Regions from separate parts of the Desulforamulus aquiferis genome, predicted to be linked through region 2. Evidence: riboswitches for the same ligand, from Rfam matches in the RefSeq annotation. Region 2 holds a riboswitch; each other region holds the start of a gene.

Region 1 (6,042 bases), on a different contig from region 2:
TCTATCATGAACTGGTTTAACGTATTTATTAGCACCGGTGGTTTGGCAGTGTAAACCTTACCGGGCTTTTCTTTTTTTCCTCCAATTTATTCTACTTTCACTTAAACCCTAACATTTCCTTTAATTATTAAATATTTTACACCAATTGAATTATCTATTCCATTTGTGGAATGATAATCCAAGGTTGGTGATTAAATGTCATTAAAAGATGTATTTGGCAAATGGAAGAAGGCCAAAAGCAAAAAACCAGAGCAGCAAAAGGATCTCAATTATAATCAGCAGACCTGCCTTTCTGGAGACTTAAAGAAGGATAAACAGACCATTTTTACCGGCCTTGGGGGCAGCATCGATATAATTCGCAGAGAAATACTGGTAGGTGATAGGAAAGCCACTATTATCTACATTGAAGGAATCGTTAATGCTGATTTAATTGAACATGAAATAATAAGAAAAATTCAACAGTTAGATTTTTTTCCTGAGACTGAATCACCACTGGAGCATATTTCTCAGAAGGTACTCTCTAACAGCAACTCAATTGTTATCACCCCGCTAATAGCAGATATTTTGGTTAATATCCTAATTGGAAAATGTGTTTTAATCATTGACGCCTGTAAACAGGGCATTATTGTGGAGTCCAAGGGAGGAATACGCAGAGGAATTTCTGAGCCTCCCACTGAGCGGACAGTTCGTGGTTCCCGGGAAGGCTTTATTGAAGATATTGGTGTTAATTTAGCCTTGATCAGGCGCAGGTTAAAATCTCCCAAATTTACTGTTGAAACAACAACCTTAGGTTTAAGAAGCCGCTCCAGGATAGCCATTGTTTATATATCCGATATAGCGGACCCCAAAATTGTTGAGGAAGTCCGCAATCGTATTAGCAAAATTAATATTGATGGAATATTAGCCTCTGGCTACATAGAAAGATTTATCGAGGATCATCCGTGGAGCCTCTTCCCCCAAGTCTATGGTACCGAGCGTCCGGACAAAATAGCGGCAAATCTGTTGGAGGGCCGCATTGGTATAATTGTGGATGGAACTCCCTATGCCCTGATAGTCCCTGCTGTTTTTCTTCAATTTCTCCAGGGCTCCGAGGATTACTATGAAAGAACCATTGTTGGTACGGTGGCCAGGCTGGTCCGGTATTTAGCCCTAATGATCACCACAACCATAACTCCCGTCTATATAGCCCTAATTACCTTTCACCACTCCCTACTACCAACGGATTTATTGCTGGCAGTGGCTGAAAACAGAGAGGAATTACCCTTTTCTCCTTTGACAGAAGCTTTATTTATGGAGGTTGTCATTGAAATATTACGGGAGGCAGGGCTTCGTTTACCCAGTACCGTAGGCCAAACCTTAGGAGTTGTGGGCGGGATTGTCATCGGCCAAGCGGTTGTGGAAGCTAAACTTGTAAGCCCCTTGATTGTGGTAATCGTTTCCCTAGCAGCCATCTGCTCCTTTGTTTTTCCAAATTATAGCATGGCTCTGGCCATTCGTTTAATAAAATATCCCATGATGCTGCTGGCTGCCTCCTTTGGTGCTGTGGGCATTGCTGTGGGATGGTTGTTTGTGACAATACACTTAATTTCACTGCAGAGTATTGGTGTTCCCTACATGGCACCCCTTGCACCCATGCGTTATAAGGACTTGGGAGATACCTTTGTAATTTCACATATATGGAAAAATAAAAATAGACCGGTCTCTATCCCACATGTTGATAACAAACGTGGACAATCTCCTACCAGGGAGCCGTCAGAAAATGAATGAGCAGGCATATAAAATAACAAGCAAGCAATTAATATTTATTCTTATCGGTGCCACCATTGGAGTAGGTATTTTAACTGTTACATCTACGGCAGTTAGGGAATCCCAGCAGGACGCCTGGATATCAATTCTAATGGGCGCTTTGCCCTTAGTTGTCGGCATATATTCCATGCATTTGATAGGTAGTAGGTTTCCTGATCTTACCTTTGCGGAATACTGCGAGATAATCCTAGGCAAATGGCCTGGCAAGCTCCTTGCCCTAGTGTTTGTAGTTTATTCCTTAGCCTTTGCAGCTATCGTAACTAGACTTTTTGTTAATATCCTTAAGATTTATTTATTCCCTGAAACGCCAATTTGGGCCCTAAGTGCTTTAATCTTGTTTACATCAGCCTATCTGGCCTCAAAGGATGCAAGGGTCATTGGTAGAGTTAATGAATTAATGTTCTTTGAGTCTCTCGTTCTATTAGCCTTTATCCTCGGTGCAGTGCCTAAGGTAGAACTTTCATTCTTCCAGCCCATTGGTGATGCGGGCATGGCAAATATACTAAAGGGCGCTTACCAAACCTTATTTGCTATACTGGGCATTGAAATCTTACTGGTTATCTACCCTATGGTCCAAAGGAAAAATGAAATAGTTAAGGCCGGCTTGACGGCAGTCGCAATAATTTCCGGTATCTATCTGCTTGTGGTATTTGTTGTTTTAGGTCTCTTTGGCCCAAACGCCGCTGAAAAACTAAGGTTTGGCCTGATGGTGTTATTAAAAACCTACAACGCCCCGGTTATTGAAAGGGCTGAATTTTTCTTTATCATTTTTTGGGTTTTTGTTGCCTTTCGGCCAGTGGCAAATATGTTTTTTGCCGGGCGCTATACTGTTGAAAAAATATTAAATATTAACTCTCCCGGTTGGGTCACCCTGGCTTTATTTCCCATAATTTTTTTGTCATCCCTTTTCCCTGGCAATTTCGATAAAATCCTTGGTTTAAGTACCACTATTGGATATCTGGGACTCCTGTTTATGATTGTTATCCCGGTTATCCTGTGGTTCACAGCTATCTTGCGAGGTGTTGGAGGTAAAAAAGTTGCGTAGCGCACTTGCTATAGTTCTTATTTTAGTTACCCTATTAAGCTTTGGCTGCTGGGATGCCCAAGACATTAATAATCTTTACATACCCTTTGTGGCAGGTTACGATTTGCTTGAGGAAGATGGCCGTGAGAAGTTCTCCATGACCGTAAACTTCCCCATTATGAACCGCAATGCCAGAGAGAAGTCCGATGTAATAACCGTCAAGGGAGAAACCATGGCCCAGACCCGCATTGACAGAGGCAATAAATCTTCCCGGGGCATGGCCGTTGGTGACTTAAAAGCTCTGTTGGTTGGAAGTCCTTTAGCTTATAGGGGAAGTAAAGATGCCTTTGACTTAATGTTTCGAGACACTCGTTTTAGCGAAATGATTAGACTAGCTGTGACAGATGGAAATACCATTGATATCTTGACCATGAAACCGGAAAATTACCAGACAGTAGGACAAAATATCATAGACCTTCTGTCAAATTCGCCAAGGGATAATTTTATTCCAGTAGAGCATTTGCATCATTTTCGTGTGGATGTAATGACAGACGGATATAATCCGGTTTTACCAGTCATTAGCATCCACTCTGAAAGTAATTTAGAAATTTCAGGTGCAGCCTTATTTAAAAAGTATAAGATGGTAGCTAAAGTCAACAGGGAAGACATGAGGCCTTTAATCTGGTTAAGGGGAGATGGGGTCATAGGCTATATAACCTTTAAAATGATGGATGATAAAGGAGAATTTTATAAAATAAGTTTTGAGGGGGGGAGTAAGCGAAAGGTAACAGCTAAGTTGGCTAATGGAAAACCTTCCTTCGAGATAGATTTATCATTCTCAGGCATAATTGCAGAAACCTTAACGGATATACAATTTGCAGGTAAGGAAGAAAATGTTTTAGCTGTAGAAAAGGCCTTGGAAGAACATATTCAAAAACAATGTGAAGACTTAATTTACGATCTACAGAACAAATATAGGGTAGATGCCATCCTACTTGGCAAGTATGCCAGGGCGAAATGGCCTCCCCTAGTGAAGGAGCAGGACTGGGACGAGGTTTTCTGCGAAAGTGATATCAAAGTTAATGTTAATGTTACAATTCAAGGCACAGGGGAAGTTGCCTAGAGTACAACCTTCCTTTAAAAAATTATTATTTAATATAGGACTTTGGTCTTGATTGATAAATACTTCAGTCCTATTTACTACGATATTGTTTCTCCATATAGTAAAAACAAATCCTAGAAAGATAAAGGCAAACCCATTGAAAAGTGGCGACGCAAAACTACAGGGGCTAAGGTGGAAAGCTAGGCCAGCCAGTTACCAAAGGAGGATATTAGTGGGTTTTATAGCTGGTGTTTTTGTTGGTGCATTTTTAGGGATCCTTACAACATGTCTACTAGTGGCTTCCCGGGAAACAAATGATACCGTTTATGATGATTAAAAACAAAATTACCCTACAAGCCGAAGGATACAGAACCCTCGGCTTTTTAATTCCAATTGGGCCATTGGATCCCTTGGGCCAACAAAAAAGCAAGTCTCCTGATTTCTCAGAAGACTTGCTTTAACTGGTCGGAGCGACAGGAGTTGAACCTGCGACCTCTACCACCCCAAGGTAGCGCTCTCCCAAACTGAGCTACGCCCCGATTTTTGCTTGTATTTCCAGGCCCCTCGGCCTGTCGACAAATGTTATTATAGCTAATGCGTTAAGAAAAGTCAACATGAAAAATACTATTCTTAACTAGCCGCCTTAACTATAAAAGCAAAACGGCTAGTACATTTAACATAACTAGCTATCTATATTAAACTCTGCCAATATAAATGTATGGTCGGAAGGTTTTACCTTCCTTCTTGGCTCAATATCTATCCAGGCTTTTGTTGATCGCTTAGCCAGGGGAGCGGTAGCCCAAATATGGTCAATACGCCAGCCTAAATTTCTATCCAGGGCCTTTGGAACACGATAATCCCAAAAGGTAAAATGTCCACCCTCTGATTGGTGGTGTAGGCGGAAAATATCTTTAAAGCCCCAGGACTTAACATAATCCAAGGCTTCATGCTCGGTGGGGTGGAAGCCTACACGTCCAAGTAATCTTTTGGGTGCGTGCACATCTTCAGGTTCTGGTGCTACGTTAAAATCACCCAGCCAAAGTAATGGCTCATCAGGTTTAAAATTTGAATCAAAGTATTCCTTTAAGGCCTTAATCCAGGATATTTTATAGCTAAATTTATCACTCTCCGGGGATTGGCCCTGGGGAATATAGGTATTAACTATTGGAATACCTTTTATCTCAGCGGCAATGAGCCTTGCTTCATCTGGTTCCGCAATAGACCCAAGGTCACTGTTTAAGGGATTTATTTGATGGGGGCTGAGGATAGCCACACCATTATAAGATTTTCTCCCTTTAAATAGCGAGTTATAGCCCGCCTCCAAAAGGCAAGCTGCTGGAAAATCTGCATTAATGACCTTGGTTTCCTGCAGGCAAACCACATCAGGTTTATTTTCCCCCAACCACTGAATTAACATTTCTTTCCTGGCGCGTACTGAATTTATATTAAAACTGGCAATTTTAAAATACAATGCAATCATTCCTTAGTTTTGTTTAAGACTATATTCTTCCTAGGCTAGCTAAAACACTTTTTAGACACACAGCTAAAGCAAAAAACACGAAAAGCACTAACCACATGTACAGGCTTACACCCCTTCCTTGCACGGAGCCCACAATCTTTGGGGAACTACTTTTGTCAGCACTTTTCCTATCAAGGTATATCTATCTGGTTTAGTGGCATTCTGCTCCGTCATACCACTATCATATTCATTAGAAAAGAATTCTATATCATATTTTATCCCTTACACCCTAGATTAAGCTTCCTCCTTTGGAAACTTAAACTTAATTCCAAATACCTTATTAAAATTAGTCACTTTCTTATAAAGTTCTCTAATTTCTAAATCGGAATTATCCGTAGAGATACAGTCAATTTGCACTTCTTTTGCCTTGATGGTGCAAACCACATCCTCAACTACACCGGCTTCTGTACGATCCAGGTTTTCCCCCATGCGTATCAATACGCCTAGACGACGGACCAAAATTCCGTCCTGGGGAAATAATACATCGGCATGCTGCTGCAATTTAAACTTAAGATCTAATTTGCCGTGACTAGCAGCCACCAGAGCCACTAACACAAGTTCCCTGTGAGAAAGACCATTTATCCGGGCATT
Region 2 (6,042 bases):
AGAGACAGCGGGTCAGGGGAATGCCGGCATTAAGCATGGCGGATAACTGCCGGGTAAAAAAACTAAGATCCGCTATCTTTATTTTCTTGCTGAATAAGCTGGATGATTTCTTTTTCTTGGCATCCGCTATTTCATTTATTTCCAGCGGAACATAGCCCATACTGCTTAGCCTGGAAGCTGCAGTCCATTCATTATCGGCCTCCAATCGACCATCTAAGGTATTGCCTGTTTTATCCATTACTTGATATGAGTACAAAGGCAAGGCTATCTCCACCTTATGTCTAATTTAGAAGCTAAAGCCTTTATTTAGGGCCCGCTCCAGCTCAAGTCTGTCAACACAACGTTCCAGGGCCATATTCCGGGTGATTTTCCCTGATAGGCAAAGGGTTGCCAGGGCTTGATCCATGGTCTGCATCCCGGCGCTGCGGGAGGTCTGCATTACGGTATAGAGCTGGTGTTCCTTTCCTTCCCGGATCAGGTTTCTAACTGCCGGGTTAGTCAGGAGAAGTTCAACCCCTATTACCCTTCCTTTGCCGTCGGAGCGGGGAATGAGCTGCTGGGCCACCACCGCCTGCAGTGAGTCTGCCAACTGCTGCCGAACCTGGTTTCTCATACTGTCGCTGTAAACATCCACAATCCGGTGAACAGCCAGGGCAGCGGTTTGGGTGTGCAGGGTGGAGAAGACCAGGTGTCCTGTTTCAGCAGCGGTTAAAGCAATGGAGATGCTCTCCATATCCCTCATCTCACCCACCAGTATGACATCCGGATCATGGCGCAGCACATGCCTCAGGGCGTTGGCGAAGGAGTGGGTGTCTATCCCCACTTCCCTTTGCTTGATCATGGATTTTTTATGGCTGTGTAAAAACTCTATGGGGTTTTCTATAGTCACAACATTAAGGGCACGCTCTTGGTTAATTAAATCAATGATGGATGCCAGGGTGGTTGATTTACCACTGCCTGTTGGTCCGGTAACAAGGACTAAACCCCTGGGCAAACGGGATAAATCCCTTACTGCCGGTGGCAGTCCCAAACTATCAAAGGAGGGTATGCTCATGGAAACCACCCTGAAATTTGCTGCCAGGGAGCCCCTTTGCCACATAATATTTCCCCGAAAACGGCTTAGTCCCGGAACTGAATAGGAAAAATCCAGCTCCAAATCCCTATCCAGCTGCTCCCTTTGGTGGGGCTGCAATATTGGAAAAATCAATTCTTCAATGTCCTTTGGCATAAGTTTCGGAAAATCCATGCGCACCAGTTCTCCATAAACCCTAACCACCGGGGGAACCCCTGCAGATATGTGAAGGTCCGAGCCGTCCATTTTCACAGCCTGGGCCAGTATATCACCAATTGTAGGTATATTAATTTCGCTCATAATACCACCCTCATTACTTCCTCAAGGGATGTAATACCCTGTTTGGCTTTGTCTAAACCGTCTTCACGCAGTGTGATCATACCTTCAGCCACTGCCACCTTTTTAATATCCCTGGCGGAAGACCTTTCCAGGGCTAAACGCTGTATATTCTCGCTTATAAAAAGCAGCTCGTAAACTCCAACTCTGCCACGGTAGCCGGTATTGCTGCATCTCATGCAGCCCCTTGGGTGATACAAGGTAACGGATTTCTCCCAGCTTTCCAGTGGAAAATCCGGTATGCTGCTCAATTCCTCCCGGGTCTTTAGGTATTTTTCCTTACAATGGGGGCAGAGCTGTCGTACTAAGCGCTGGGCCAGCACACATACAAGGGATGATGAAATCAAAAATGGCTCCACACCCATTTCAATCAATCGACTGACTGCCCCAGGTGCATCATTGGTATGGAGGGTGGAAAACACCATGTGTCCCGTCATGGCTGACTCAATGGCAATTTTAGCAGTCTCCCTGTCCCGAATTTCACCAACCATAATCACATCCGGGTCATTCCGCAGAATAGATCTTAGGCCCGAGGCAAAATTTAGTCCTGCCTGAGTGTTGATCTGGATTTGATTTATGCCAGCCATTCTATACTCCACCGGATCTTCAACGGTTATAACATTTTTTAGCACCCGATCCACTGAACCAAGGCTGGCATATAGGGTTGTGGTTTTACCACTTCCAGTTGGTCCAGTTACTAAGATCAGTCCGTAGGGCATCTTGATAACTTCTTTATATTTTTTTAGGATAGAGGGGTTTACACCCAACTCCTCCAAGGTAATCACCCGGCTGGAACTATCCAAAAGCCGCAGAGTAAGTCTTTCACCAAAACTTGTGGGCAGGGATGCCACCCTGATATCAATGTTTTTACCCTCAACCTTTAGGGACATTCTACCGTCCTGGGGTATCCGGCGTTCGGCTATATCCATATTTGCCATAACCTTTATCCGAGAAACCAGGGAGGCATGTATTTTTATAGGGGGCTCCATGACATCATGCAGCACTCCATCTATCCGAAAGCGCACCCGGGAAGCTTTTTCGTAGGGCTCTATATGTACGTCGCTGCATTTGGCAGCTACTGCCTGGGAGATAATCATATTTGCCAGCTGAACAGCGGGTTTTTGGTCGGAATCCTCCGATGCTCCCAGGATATCTTCCTCCGGGATGATTTCTTCCTCTGTTTTATCAAATTCAATGCTCGCCCGAATTTGCTTTTCTATAGCCACCTCCAGCTCGCTATCGGGGGCAAATACCGGCTTTATATCAAACCCGCTTAACAAACGGAGATCATCAATAACCATAATATCGGTGGGTCTTTGCATAGCCACCAATAGTTTTCCTTCACTAAAGGCAATGGGCAGTGCCCTGTAGCGCTTAATGGCATCATTTGAAATGGTAGTTAAGGCTGCCGGATCTATTGGATAATTTTCCAGGGAAACAAAGGGAACGCCAGCCCTTTTGGCAATAACCTTGGCAATATCATCCTCGCTGCAGTAACCCAGTTCAATTAGAGAATGACCGATCATAGCTTTCTTACCCTGCTTGAGGGACTGACTACTCAGGGCATTATCTAACTGTTCCTGGGTAATGACTCCTTCCCTAACTAACCAGGTTCCCAGGTAATTATTGTTTTGCTTTAAATTCATCCTTTGCCTCCATGATAGGCTAATACTTTAAAACGTTAAAATAAAAAGCCCATAACTGTAAGGTTTAACTTAGGTCATGGGCCTGATTTCCTAAGGCAACCCGGCCGCCATCGGATTTCTCCTTTAGGCCCGTGGTTTTGCGTCCTCTCCTTTCGGAAAGTTTGCCTTTAAAAAACAAGTATTTATTTAATAAGTTACAATATTTTATCACCAAAATCCAGTATACCAGCTAATTATTTTTTCGCCAACCAAGGCAGCTATTAGTGAGCCTAAGGCTAAGAAGGGACCAAAGGGTATTGGGTCCTTTCTGCCCTTTTGACCTGTGGCCAAAAGTATAATTCCAATTATACCCCCAATTAGAAAAGCCAGGAATAGGGCAATCATTACCAACTTAAGCCCAAGGAACATTCCCATCACTGCGGCCAGCTTAATATCTCCGCCACCCATACCACCTTTGGATGCCACTGCTATAATAAACAACAATGTGCCAGCAACAAAGAACCCGATGGTTCCTGTTTTAAGCATTTCAAATGATTGTAAATATATCAGGGGGAGGCCCAGCACACCACTTACCAGCAATACTCTATTAGGTATAATTTGATGATATAGATCTATCACAGTAACAACAAGTAACATAGAGAAGAAAACCAGCATGGCTAGGGTTTCCCAGCCGACACCCCATTTCCAAAGGGCAGTCAGGTATAGAATGCCTGTAGCCAACTCAACCAAAGGGTACTGCCAGGATAATCTGGTATCACAATAACGGCATCTGCCACCCAGTACAAGGAAACTTGCCACCGGCACTAAATCCCAGGGTTTGATTCTAGTATGACAGGCCAAACAGTGTGATGGGTTGGTAATAACCGTTTCACCCCGGGGTATTCTGTAGATACAAACATTTAAAAAACTTCCCACCAACAGTCCTAAGACAAAGATAGCTATATACTCTAACATTAATTACTCACACTGTTCCTTATTTTTAATCATGTAATAGCAGATTCCAACATTAATATTTATTGAAACTGTATTCGACTAATTTATAAAAAATCCTATATAAATAATATAAATTTGCCAATATTTAATAAAAATTTAATGTATAAAAATTGGCCGGGTTTTTTGACAACCCCGACCAAATTTCTTAAATTCTTTTAATCTTTTTAAAACTGGTATCCAAATATGGCGACAGTGAGGCACCCTCGTCTCCGCCTGCTGTTCCTCCTACCACCAGCTCTTTGATGGCCATGGTGGGCTGGGCATCTGAAACAGGCGCCCCCTGACCGTCCTTACCACAGGTACCGATGGTAAAGCCCAAATCAGAGCCGACCCGCTCCACCATCCGCAATACCTCCGGTCCATTTCCGGTAAGGGTGGCACCCCGCACCATGGAACCGATTTCACCGTCTTTGATTAGATACCCTTCAGCCACATCAAAAACAAAATCTCCCGTGGTGGTATTGACCTGTCCGCCGCCCATCTTTTTAACCAGCAGTCCATTTTTATAACCTTTAATAATATTTTCAGGTTCTTCCTTGCCCGGCCCAATATAGGTATTGGCCATTCTGGGCAGGGGTTTATGCTGGTAGGATTCCCTTCGTCCATGACCATTGGATTCCCGGTTTTCCTTGGTTGCCGACAAACGATCATATAGATAATCCGTTAGTATACCATTTTCAATCATGGTTACCTTTTCAGAGGGTACTCCCTCATCATCAAAACGGTAGGAGCCATATCGATCCGGCATGGTGGCATCATCCACCACAGTCACCAGTTCACTGGCCACCTGCTGTCCCTTCATGCCCGAGTAGACCGAGAGCTGCCTCTGCTCTAAATCAGCCTCCAGCCCATGGCCACAGGCCTCATGGACCATGGTGCCACCAGCTTCCCCGGCCATAACCACCGGCATCTTTCCCGAAGGGGCCGGCAGGGCGTCCAGCATGCTCACAGCTCGTCTGGCAGCATTCCGGGCCAGGGCCTCCGGGTCGTACTGTTCAAACAGCTCAAAGCCATTGTGACTGCCCACTGCATCATAGCCGGTCTGGATCTTACCATTTTCCGAGGCCACCACATTGACCATCAGCCTGGTACGCACCCTTTCGTCTTCAACAAAGGTACCCTGACTGTTGGCGATGGTTACCCTTTGAACTGTATCGCCATAACCTACAATGACCTGTTTTATCTTTTCTCCGTTCACAGCCCTGGCAGCATTATCTACTTTCCTGACAAGCTCCACCTTATCATGGGTAGGTACATCCTCGGGCCTGGTTTTAATCTTAAAATCCACTAGGGGCTTAATAGTTGTTAGATCAAGGTTAACATCTCTTTTGCCCCCCTGGGCCGCATGGCTAACTATTTTAGCTGCCTCCAGCAGTCCTTCCTTGCTGGTATCATTGGTATAGGCATAGGCAGTGGCCTCACCGGACAGTACCCTTAGACCTGCCCCGGCATCAAGGCCGGAATTAACCCTCTCAATGCGGCCAGCTTCCATGCCTATGCCCGTGCTTTGTTTTTCTTCTAAAAAAATATCCGCAAAGTCTCCCCCGTTGGACAGGGCAACACCAAGCACCTCTTTTAATAGCTGTTTATCAACCAATAATAACGCCTCCCAAAGCAAATACTGGTAATATATTAGCCCTTTATCATTCTATTGTCTACTTTCTTAAAGATGTTTATTCATTTGTATTTACCTGGAAGGTGTCAAAAAGGGGTTTTGCCTGCCAAAGGACCAATTTTTTACCTCCTCTTGTAAAAGTCCTACATCCCCTGGTTCCAGGAAAAAAATCAGCATCGTGAACTTCGCGACAACCTGATCCGGTGGCAAATAACCAGGTACCTCGCCAGGCAAAGGATCGGCTCCTGTCAGGTCCTCTTCTTTAGACTCGGTTAGAGCTTTGGTGATCAGTAGTTCTCTTATTTCGGTGAGATTAGACTGGTTTTCTAAATACCCGACGATTCCACAGAGCCTGTTGTAATCACCTGACAGCTCAATCT
Region 3 (6,042 bases), on a different contig from region 2:
CAAAGCTTGTTGGTACAACACCTAATCTATTGCTTACTGATACAGGTCTGGCAGCTGGCTATAAGTATTCCTATCAGGTTGTGACCATCAATAAGAATAAGTTTTCCTCTAAAAAATCTGACAAGGTTACAATAACAACAGCACCTGTAGCAATCCCCGCCAACAATCTGTTTGCTATCTTAGATGCGATAGAAGAAGCTTTAGCAAACATTAGTCAAGAAGACTGGGAAAAATTAAGGGAATACAAGGACACCTTAAAGCTGCGTACCGATGAAGAGATCCTTCAGGCCCTTAAGGATACCGGCCTGGCAAAGGCCTTTGAGAATGTGATCAATTCAAACATTACTGAAAGCCAAATGAGAATATCTATTGCTGCTATTCGGGTCTTGGCTGATATTGGTAAGGACAACGTGGTGGAAAGCCGGGCGCTGATTAGCAGTAAAATCAATGAGCTAAAGCAAGCTTTTAGAACAGAGCTGGATAGATTAATTTCTCAGGGAATAAACCAGCAGGCTGTATACGACTATATTACCGACCTATATGATAATATTTTAGTAGGTAAGTATCTAGTTAGAGAGTCAAATTATGAAGCTGATTTATTTGAAGCAGCTTTAAAGGAATTAAGGAACGGAAAACATGACGCAATAAAGGATGCTGCCGAAACTGCCTTTGAAACCCTTAAAACACAGTACTCTACTCCAAGGGATACCGACAGTGAATTCAAAAAATTAATCAGGCAAATCATTGCAGAGAAAGAGTTTGCCACCTTAACAGGTAATGATCTGCGTTTGGTGAAGTCCTACTTGGTTTCTGAGCTAACAGATGATCAAGAGAAATTTAAAACCATTATTTCCTTGATGGAGTTAACAATCGAGACCAGCAAGATATTTATCCCACTTAACTAGCAGCTAGCTCAATTTAATATATAAAGTAGACCCTGTTTAGTGCAGGGTCTACTTTATATACTGGTTTACTTAAATATTGAAGTCAGAGGAATGAAAATGATTGACATTCACTGCCATATCTTACCTTGCCTCGATGATGGTCCGGAATCTATGGAATTAAGCTTAGAAATGGCCAGAACCGCCGTAAAAGAAGGTGTAACAGCAGTAATTGCCACTCCCCACTGTATCTCCGGGGTTTTTTATAATGAGAGAAAAGATGTAGTTCCGGTGATGGAAGCTTTTAAGCATAGGTTAAACATGGAGGGAATAGCTTTAGATATATATCCGGGTCTGGAAATAAGGCTGGAACCCAATATAGCCGCTAAGGTAGCTGATAGACAACTTCTTTCATTATGTGACCAGGGTAAATATTTGCTGGTGGAGTTACCCCTAAGTTCAGTTCCGCCAAACACAGGACAAGTGGTCTTTGAATGTATGTTAAAGGGCATAAGGCCGATAATTGCTCATCCTGAGCGCAATAAGGAAATTATAGAAAATCCCCAATTACTATTTAAAATGCTTGAAAAGGGTTGCTTGGTTCAGATAACATCAGGCAGTATAACCGGAGATTTTGGTTCCGGTGTTCAGAATTTTACAAAGGAAATATTAAAACATGGCTGGGTGCATTTTGTGGCTTCCGATGCCCATCATCCCATTAAACGGCCATTAAAGCTAAAAGAGGCTAGGCTAGTCACAGCACAACTGTCGAGCGAGGATAATGCTAAACTGCTTTTTGAGGAAAACCCCCTAAAGGTTATTAGGGGGGAGACGATAGAAAATCATGAAGTGCTGCCTTTTCCTAAGGGTAGAAGCAGCATTAAAAAAAGAAAAGGTTTTTGGTCTGCCCTGTGGAAAAGTATAAATAAGAGGTGGTGAGGACAATAAAAAAGGTGCTTATAATTGTAGCTATAATCGGGGTGCTCTTGCTCTCGGGATTATATTATTTTAAATACAGTTTTTTAAATACTGAATCTATGATGGACGCAAAGGATAAGGCAGAACAGAAAAAAGAACTCCTTTCAAATGAAAGGTTTGGGAACTTGCCCGAGGTTGTTGAACTAAAAGAACAAATGGCCCAGCAGGAGAAGAAAAACTCGCCCGGGGGCCAAGACTTCGATGCTGGTGAAACTGCTGCGAGTGTCCCATCACAGGGAGAACTTGAGGCAAGGCTAGTGCAAAAGATGCAGTCGCTACAAGGGGAATATAATGGTAAGATAAACAGTTATATTGCCGCAGCTAAGAAGGAATATGAAAAAATTGAGTCTGGGCAGATTACTATGTCTAAAAAAGCTCTGGCCCAAAAATATATAGGTTTAGTAGAAGGTATGGAGGCCGAATGTGATGCCAGGGTGTATGCAGCAATTGCCCGGGCGGAAAATGAATTAACGAGCTATGGTTATTCCACCGATATAGCGGATAAGGCCAGGGAAACATACCGACAAACTAAGAAGCAGCAGCGTTCACAATTGCTTAGTAAGCTTTAAGAAATATTTTTTATAAAATTTAAATGAATTACGAAATGCTAAAGGAAAAACACAGTTTTTGTCGAAGTGAGTAATGCTAAAATTTCAGGTTCCGATAAAGGCAAACCTGCCGAAAGGTTGGGACGCAAAACCACGGGCCTAAGGTTTATCTATGGCTGCCGGGTTACCGAATACCCATATAATGCTAATATCGGTGCCGGGGGAGGAAATCAGCATTGAGTTTTTATCATAAAGCTCTGACCGGTTTTCCATCAGAACAAGAAAGTTTACTAAATAATAAGTTGGAAAGAATTGAAGTACTTAAGTTAAAATTAGTCAAAGAAGGATACCAGCCATCTGAGTCTGAGTATTTCATTAAGTCTGCTTTAGGAACTGCAAAGGTTTCTGAGATGAGTATGGAACAGCTTGACATAGCAATTGAAGCTTTGGAAAAACAGATTCTAATTGCACAGAAGTGTAAGCAACTGTTTAAAGGCTAAGGCATTTATCATGCATTCCGCGATTTAACAAGCTCACAACATAGCTCCATTAGTCTTTTGGCAACGTCTGTTAATTCTACGGATGTTGCTCTGTTTTTTTGTGTCCAAGGCAATTGATTTAAAAGGGTTTTACTGGCCAAACCTGCGTGATTTATTTTGCTAGTCAGGGTGCTGATAGACCAGTAACTTTCCACGGAAAGACCTCTTTCTAACTGGACCAGGGTCTTAAAGGGCGGATTCTTTGATACAGAGGTGTTTTTTACAGAATATAGATTAATGTAGGCTAAAGTATTATCCCCCTCAATTCGGGGCTTTCGAACTTTAACTGGTATCAGAACTAATTCGGAGCCTAGGATTATAGGGCAAAAAATCTTTTTCCCTAGTATATCCGCAGCTTTCTTTTTGAGCAGCTTAAGATCGGCACAGTGGTGTTTGGCCAGCTTATTAACGACACTGCGAACTTTTTGCAAGACAGTTTCTTTACTTCCATCCCGGTAAATAATAATTGATACATCACCATTATCTTGATAGTCAGGAATAATGGCAGCTATTGACTCAGGGTTTGCTAAATACCCTTCCATATGTTGAGAGCCTCCTCTTTCTGTGAACAATTCAGCTTAAGCTAAAATTAATATATGGTGTTAGCCATGGATATGACATACTAAATGGAAAAAATTACTAAAAAATTTTTGAGGGTGATAGAAGGTGCGCATTTCCCTACTAGGGGCCCAGATAGATAATTTAAATATGCAGGCTACGGTGAAGCGGATTTCTGAAATGGTCTCTTCCGGAGAGGTTAACCAGGTAGTTACCCTAAATCCTGAATATCTATACCGCGCCCAGGAGGAGGGTAACCTCCTAGAATTGGTTAACAAATCGGAACTGGTAACCCCCGATGGTACAGGTATTGTCTGGGCCTGCAAGATGGCAGGTGTCCCGGTGGAAGAGAGGGTAACAGGCATAGATCTGATGTTAAATTTGATGCCAGTCGCGGCAAAGGGTGGCTGGGGCATCTTTTTACTTGGTTCGGCTCCCGGGGTAGCTGAAGAGGCGGCCAAAAACCTGGCAGATAAATATCCAGGCTTGAAGATTGTTGGAATACATCACGGTTATTTTATGAGCCATGAAGAAGACGAAGTAGTCCGACTGATAAAGGCTGCCAAACCGGAACTGCTTTTTGTGGCTTTGGGTATGCCAAGGCAAGAGCAGTGGATAGCCAAGTACAAGGATGAGATGGGAGTCCCTGTTTCCATAGGAGTTGGCGGCAGCTTAGATGTCATCGCCGGAAGGGTTCAGCGAGTTTCCCCGGTACTACAGAAGCTTCAGTTGGAGTGGTTGGGACGTCTTATTAAGGAGCCCCATCGTTGGAGGCGCCAGCTGGTTTTGCCAAAGTTTGCCGGATTAGTTTTAAAAAGATACTTATTTAAAATGTAACACCCCTGTAAATTTTTCCACAGGGGTGTTACATTTTGCCGCTATTTTCCGTCTATATTACTAAGGCAATAAATGCAGGGATACCAAGCAATCTGTCGAATTTTATATATTAGAAAAACTATTGGGAGGTAAGTTAGTGACAAAATTTAAGGACAAACCCAAGCTGTTTATTATAGCGCTATTAACCTTGATAGCTTTGCTGGCCTTTAAAGGCCTTGCTGGAGCTGGACAAGGGGACCCGGGCAGCAGCACTGATCCGCTGGTTACCCAAAGCTATGTCCAGAAATATGTAGATGACAAAATCAAGCAGCAAACCTCCCAAAATACCGGGGGCTGGGAAGTAATAACGGTTCAGGCAGGTCAAACCTTTGCGGGTCATGGTGGGACTGAGTTTGTTTTGCGCTCGGGCAAGGCTGTGGCTGTAGACCCCAGCACCAGCGGCATCTTGAATATGACCAGTGGCGGCAATGTCCTGGCCAACCAGGCTGTCCCGGCCAACCACCTGTTGATGGTTCCTAGAGCAGACGGACGCGGTTTTACCGCCACAACCCAGGTAATAATTATGTGTAAAGGTGGCTTTGATATTCAATAGCCTGTTTTTGCACATTGAAAGTTGCATTTTAAAAGTGTACAATACCTATGTATGTCATTTTGTTTATTAGAGGGGTGGTTAAAGTTGGATCATAAACCACGTAGAAGATTAAAAAAAGGTCCCTTTATAGTATTTTGTTCCCTTTTGGTTTTAATGCTGGGTGTCGGTTATGTGCTAGCTAACCAGTATATATTTAACAACAACCCGTTTGATATTCTGGACTCCAGTGATGAAAACAAAGAGAAAGAAGTAGTCATGAAGGACCATATGAATTTCCTCTTAATGGGGGTTGATGCCCGGGAGGGGGAAAAAAATACCCGTACGGACACCATCATGCTGGTCAGCTATGACAAGGAGCACAACCGTGTAGCCTTGCTTTCCATGCCCAGGGATACCCGGGTTAAAATACCCGGCCATGGCTATGATAAGATCAACTCAGCCAACGTATATGGCGGGCCTGAATTAGTAATGAAGACAGTATCCGACCTGGTGGGTGTGGATATAGATAATTATGTAGTTACCAATGTCCGGGGCTTCAGGGACATTGTGGACGTCATTGGCGGAGTTACCCTGGATGTTGAAAAGAGAATGTATTATTACGATCCCTTTGATGAACCGGATTTAAGAAAAATTGATCTGCAGCCTGGGGTTCAAAAATTAGATGGAAATAAGGCTCTGCAGTATGTGCGCTTTAGAAGCGATGCCCTGGGGGATGTAACCAGGACCGAGCGTCAGCAGAAGTTTCTGAAGGCCCTGGCTAAAGAAATGATGCAGCCCTCCACTATTACCAAGCTTCCTAAGCTGGTTCCTACTATTAACAAGTATATTGACACAAACCTGGGTCTTACCGATATGGTGTCACTGGCCCGGGCGGCCCAGAATTTGAGCAATGTTGAGATTGTTTCCCAAACTATGCCCGGCAAATTCCTGGATATGGATGGGATTAGCTACTGGAGCATCGATCCGGCCCAGGCCAAAAACGTCGCTAAATCCATGATTCAAGAGGGCAAGGTCTTTGATGTAGTGCTGGGTGAAGAAACGGTCAATACTAAGGCGCCACAAAATACCACACAGCAAGCCAGTGCCGAGAATAAAGTCGATTATCTGCC

Evidence for each region. Region 2 has a riboswitch for cyclic di-GMP ahead of P6N53_RS15500 (GspE/PulE family protein). Riboswitches for the same ligand answer to the same signal wherever they lie in the genome.
Region 1: another riboswitch for cyclic di-GMP. It lies ahead of P6N53_RS04710 (DUF3789 domain-containing protein); the one in region 2 lies ahead of P6N53_RS15500 (GspE/PulE family protein).
Region 3: another riboswitch for cyclic di-GMP. It lies ahead of P6N53_RS06555 (hypothetical protein); the one in region 2 lies ahead of P6N53_RS15500 (GspE/PulE family protein).

The regions. Positions count from the first base shown of each region.
Region 1 covers NZ_JARPTC010000005.1:128,996-135,037, reverse strand. Annotated here, with positions in the region: gene P6N53_RS04725 (spore germination protein) at 196-1,767, shown strand; gene P6N53_RS04720 (GerAB/ArcD/ProY family transporter) at 1,760-2,851, shown strand; gene P6N53_RS04715 (Ger(x)C family spore germination protein) at 2,844-3,953, shown strand; cyclic di-GMP riboswitch class I at 4,070-4,153, shown strand; gene P6N53_RS04710 (DUF3789 domain-containing protein) at 4,165-4,269, shown strand; tRNA gene P6N53_RS04705 (tRNA-Pro) at 4,395-4,471, opposite strand; gene xth (exodeoxyribonuclease III) at 4,615-5,403, opposite strand; gene P6N53_RS04695 (Ppx/GppA phosphatase family protein) at 5,686-6,042, opposite strand, start outside.
Region 2 covers NZ_JARPTC010000023.1:27,550-33,591, forward strand. Annotated here, with positions in the region: gene P6N53_RS15490 (type II secretion system F family protein) at 1-262, opposite strand, end outside; gene P6N53_RS15495 (type IV pilus twitching motility protein PilT) at 287-1,372, opposite strand; gene P6N53_RS15500 (GspE/PulE family protein) at 1,369-3,054, opposite strand; cyclic di-GMP riboswitch class I at 3,146-3,230, opposite strand; gene P6N53_RS15505 (prepilin peptidase) at 3,262-4,008, opposite strand; gene P6N53_RS15510 (TldD/PmbA family protein) at 4,193-5,644, opposite strand; gene P6N53_RS15515 (hypothetical protein) at 5,735-6,042, opposite strand, start outside.
Region 3 covers NZ_JARPTC010000008.1:95,573-101,614, forward strand. Annotated here, with positions in the region: gene P6N53_RS06540 (S-layer homology domain-containing protein) at 1-905, shown strand, start outside; gene P6N53_RS06545 (tyrosine-protein phosphatase) at 996-1,820, shown strand; gene P6N53_RS06550 (hypothetical protein) at 1,835-2,428, shown strand; cyclic di-GMP riboswitch class I at 2,518-2,599, shown strand; gene P6N53_RS06555 (hypothetical protein) at 2,644-2,907, shown strand; gene P6N53_RS06560 (hypothetical protein) at 2,916-3,488, opposite strand; gene P6N53_RS06565 (WecB/TagA/CpsF family glycosyltransferase) at 3,613-4,341, shown strand; gene P6N53_RS06570 (hypothetical protein) at 4,478-4,933, shown strand; gene P6N53_RS06575 (LCP family protein) at 5,018-6,042, shown strand, end outside.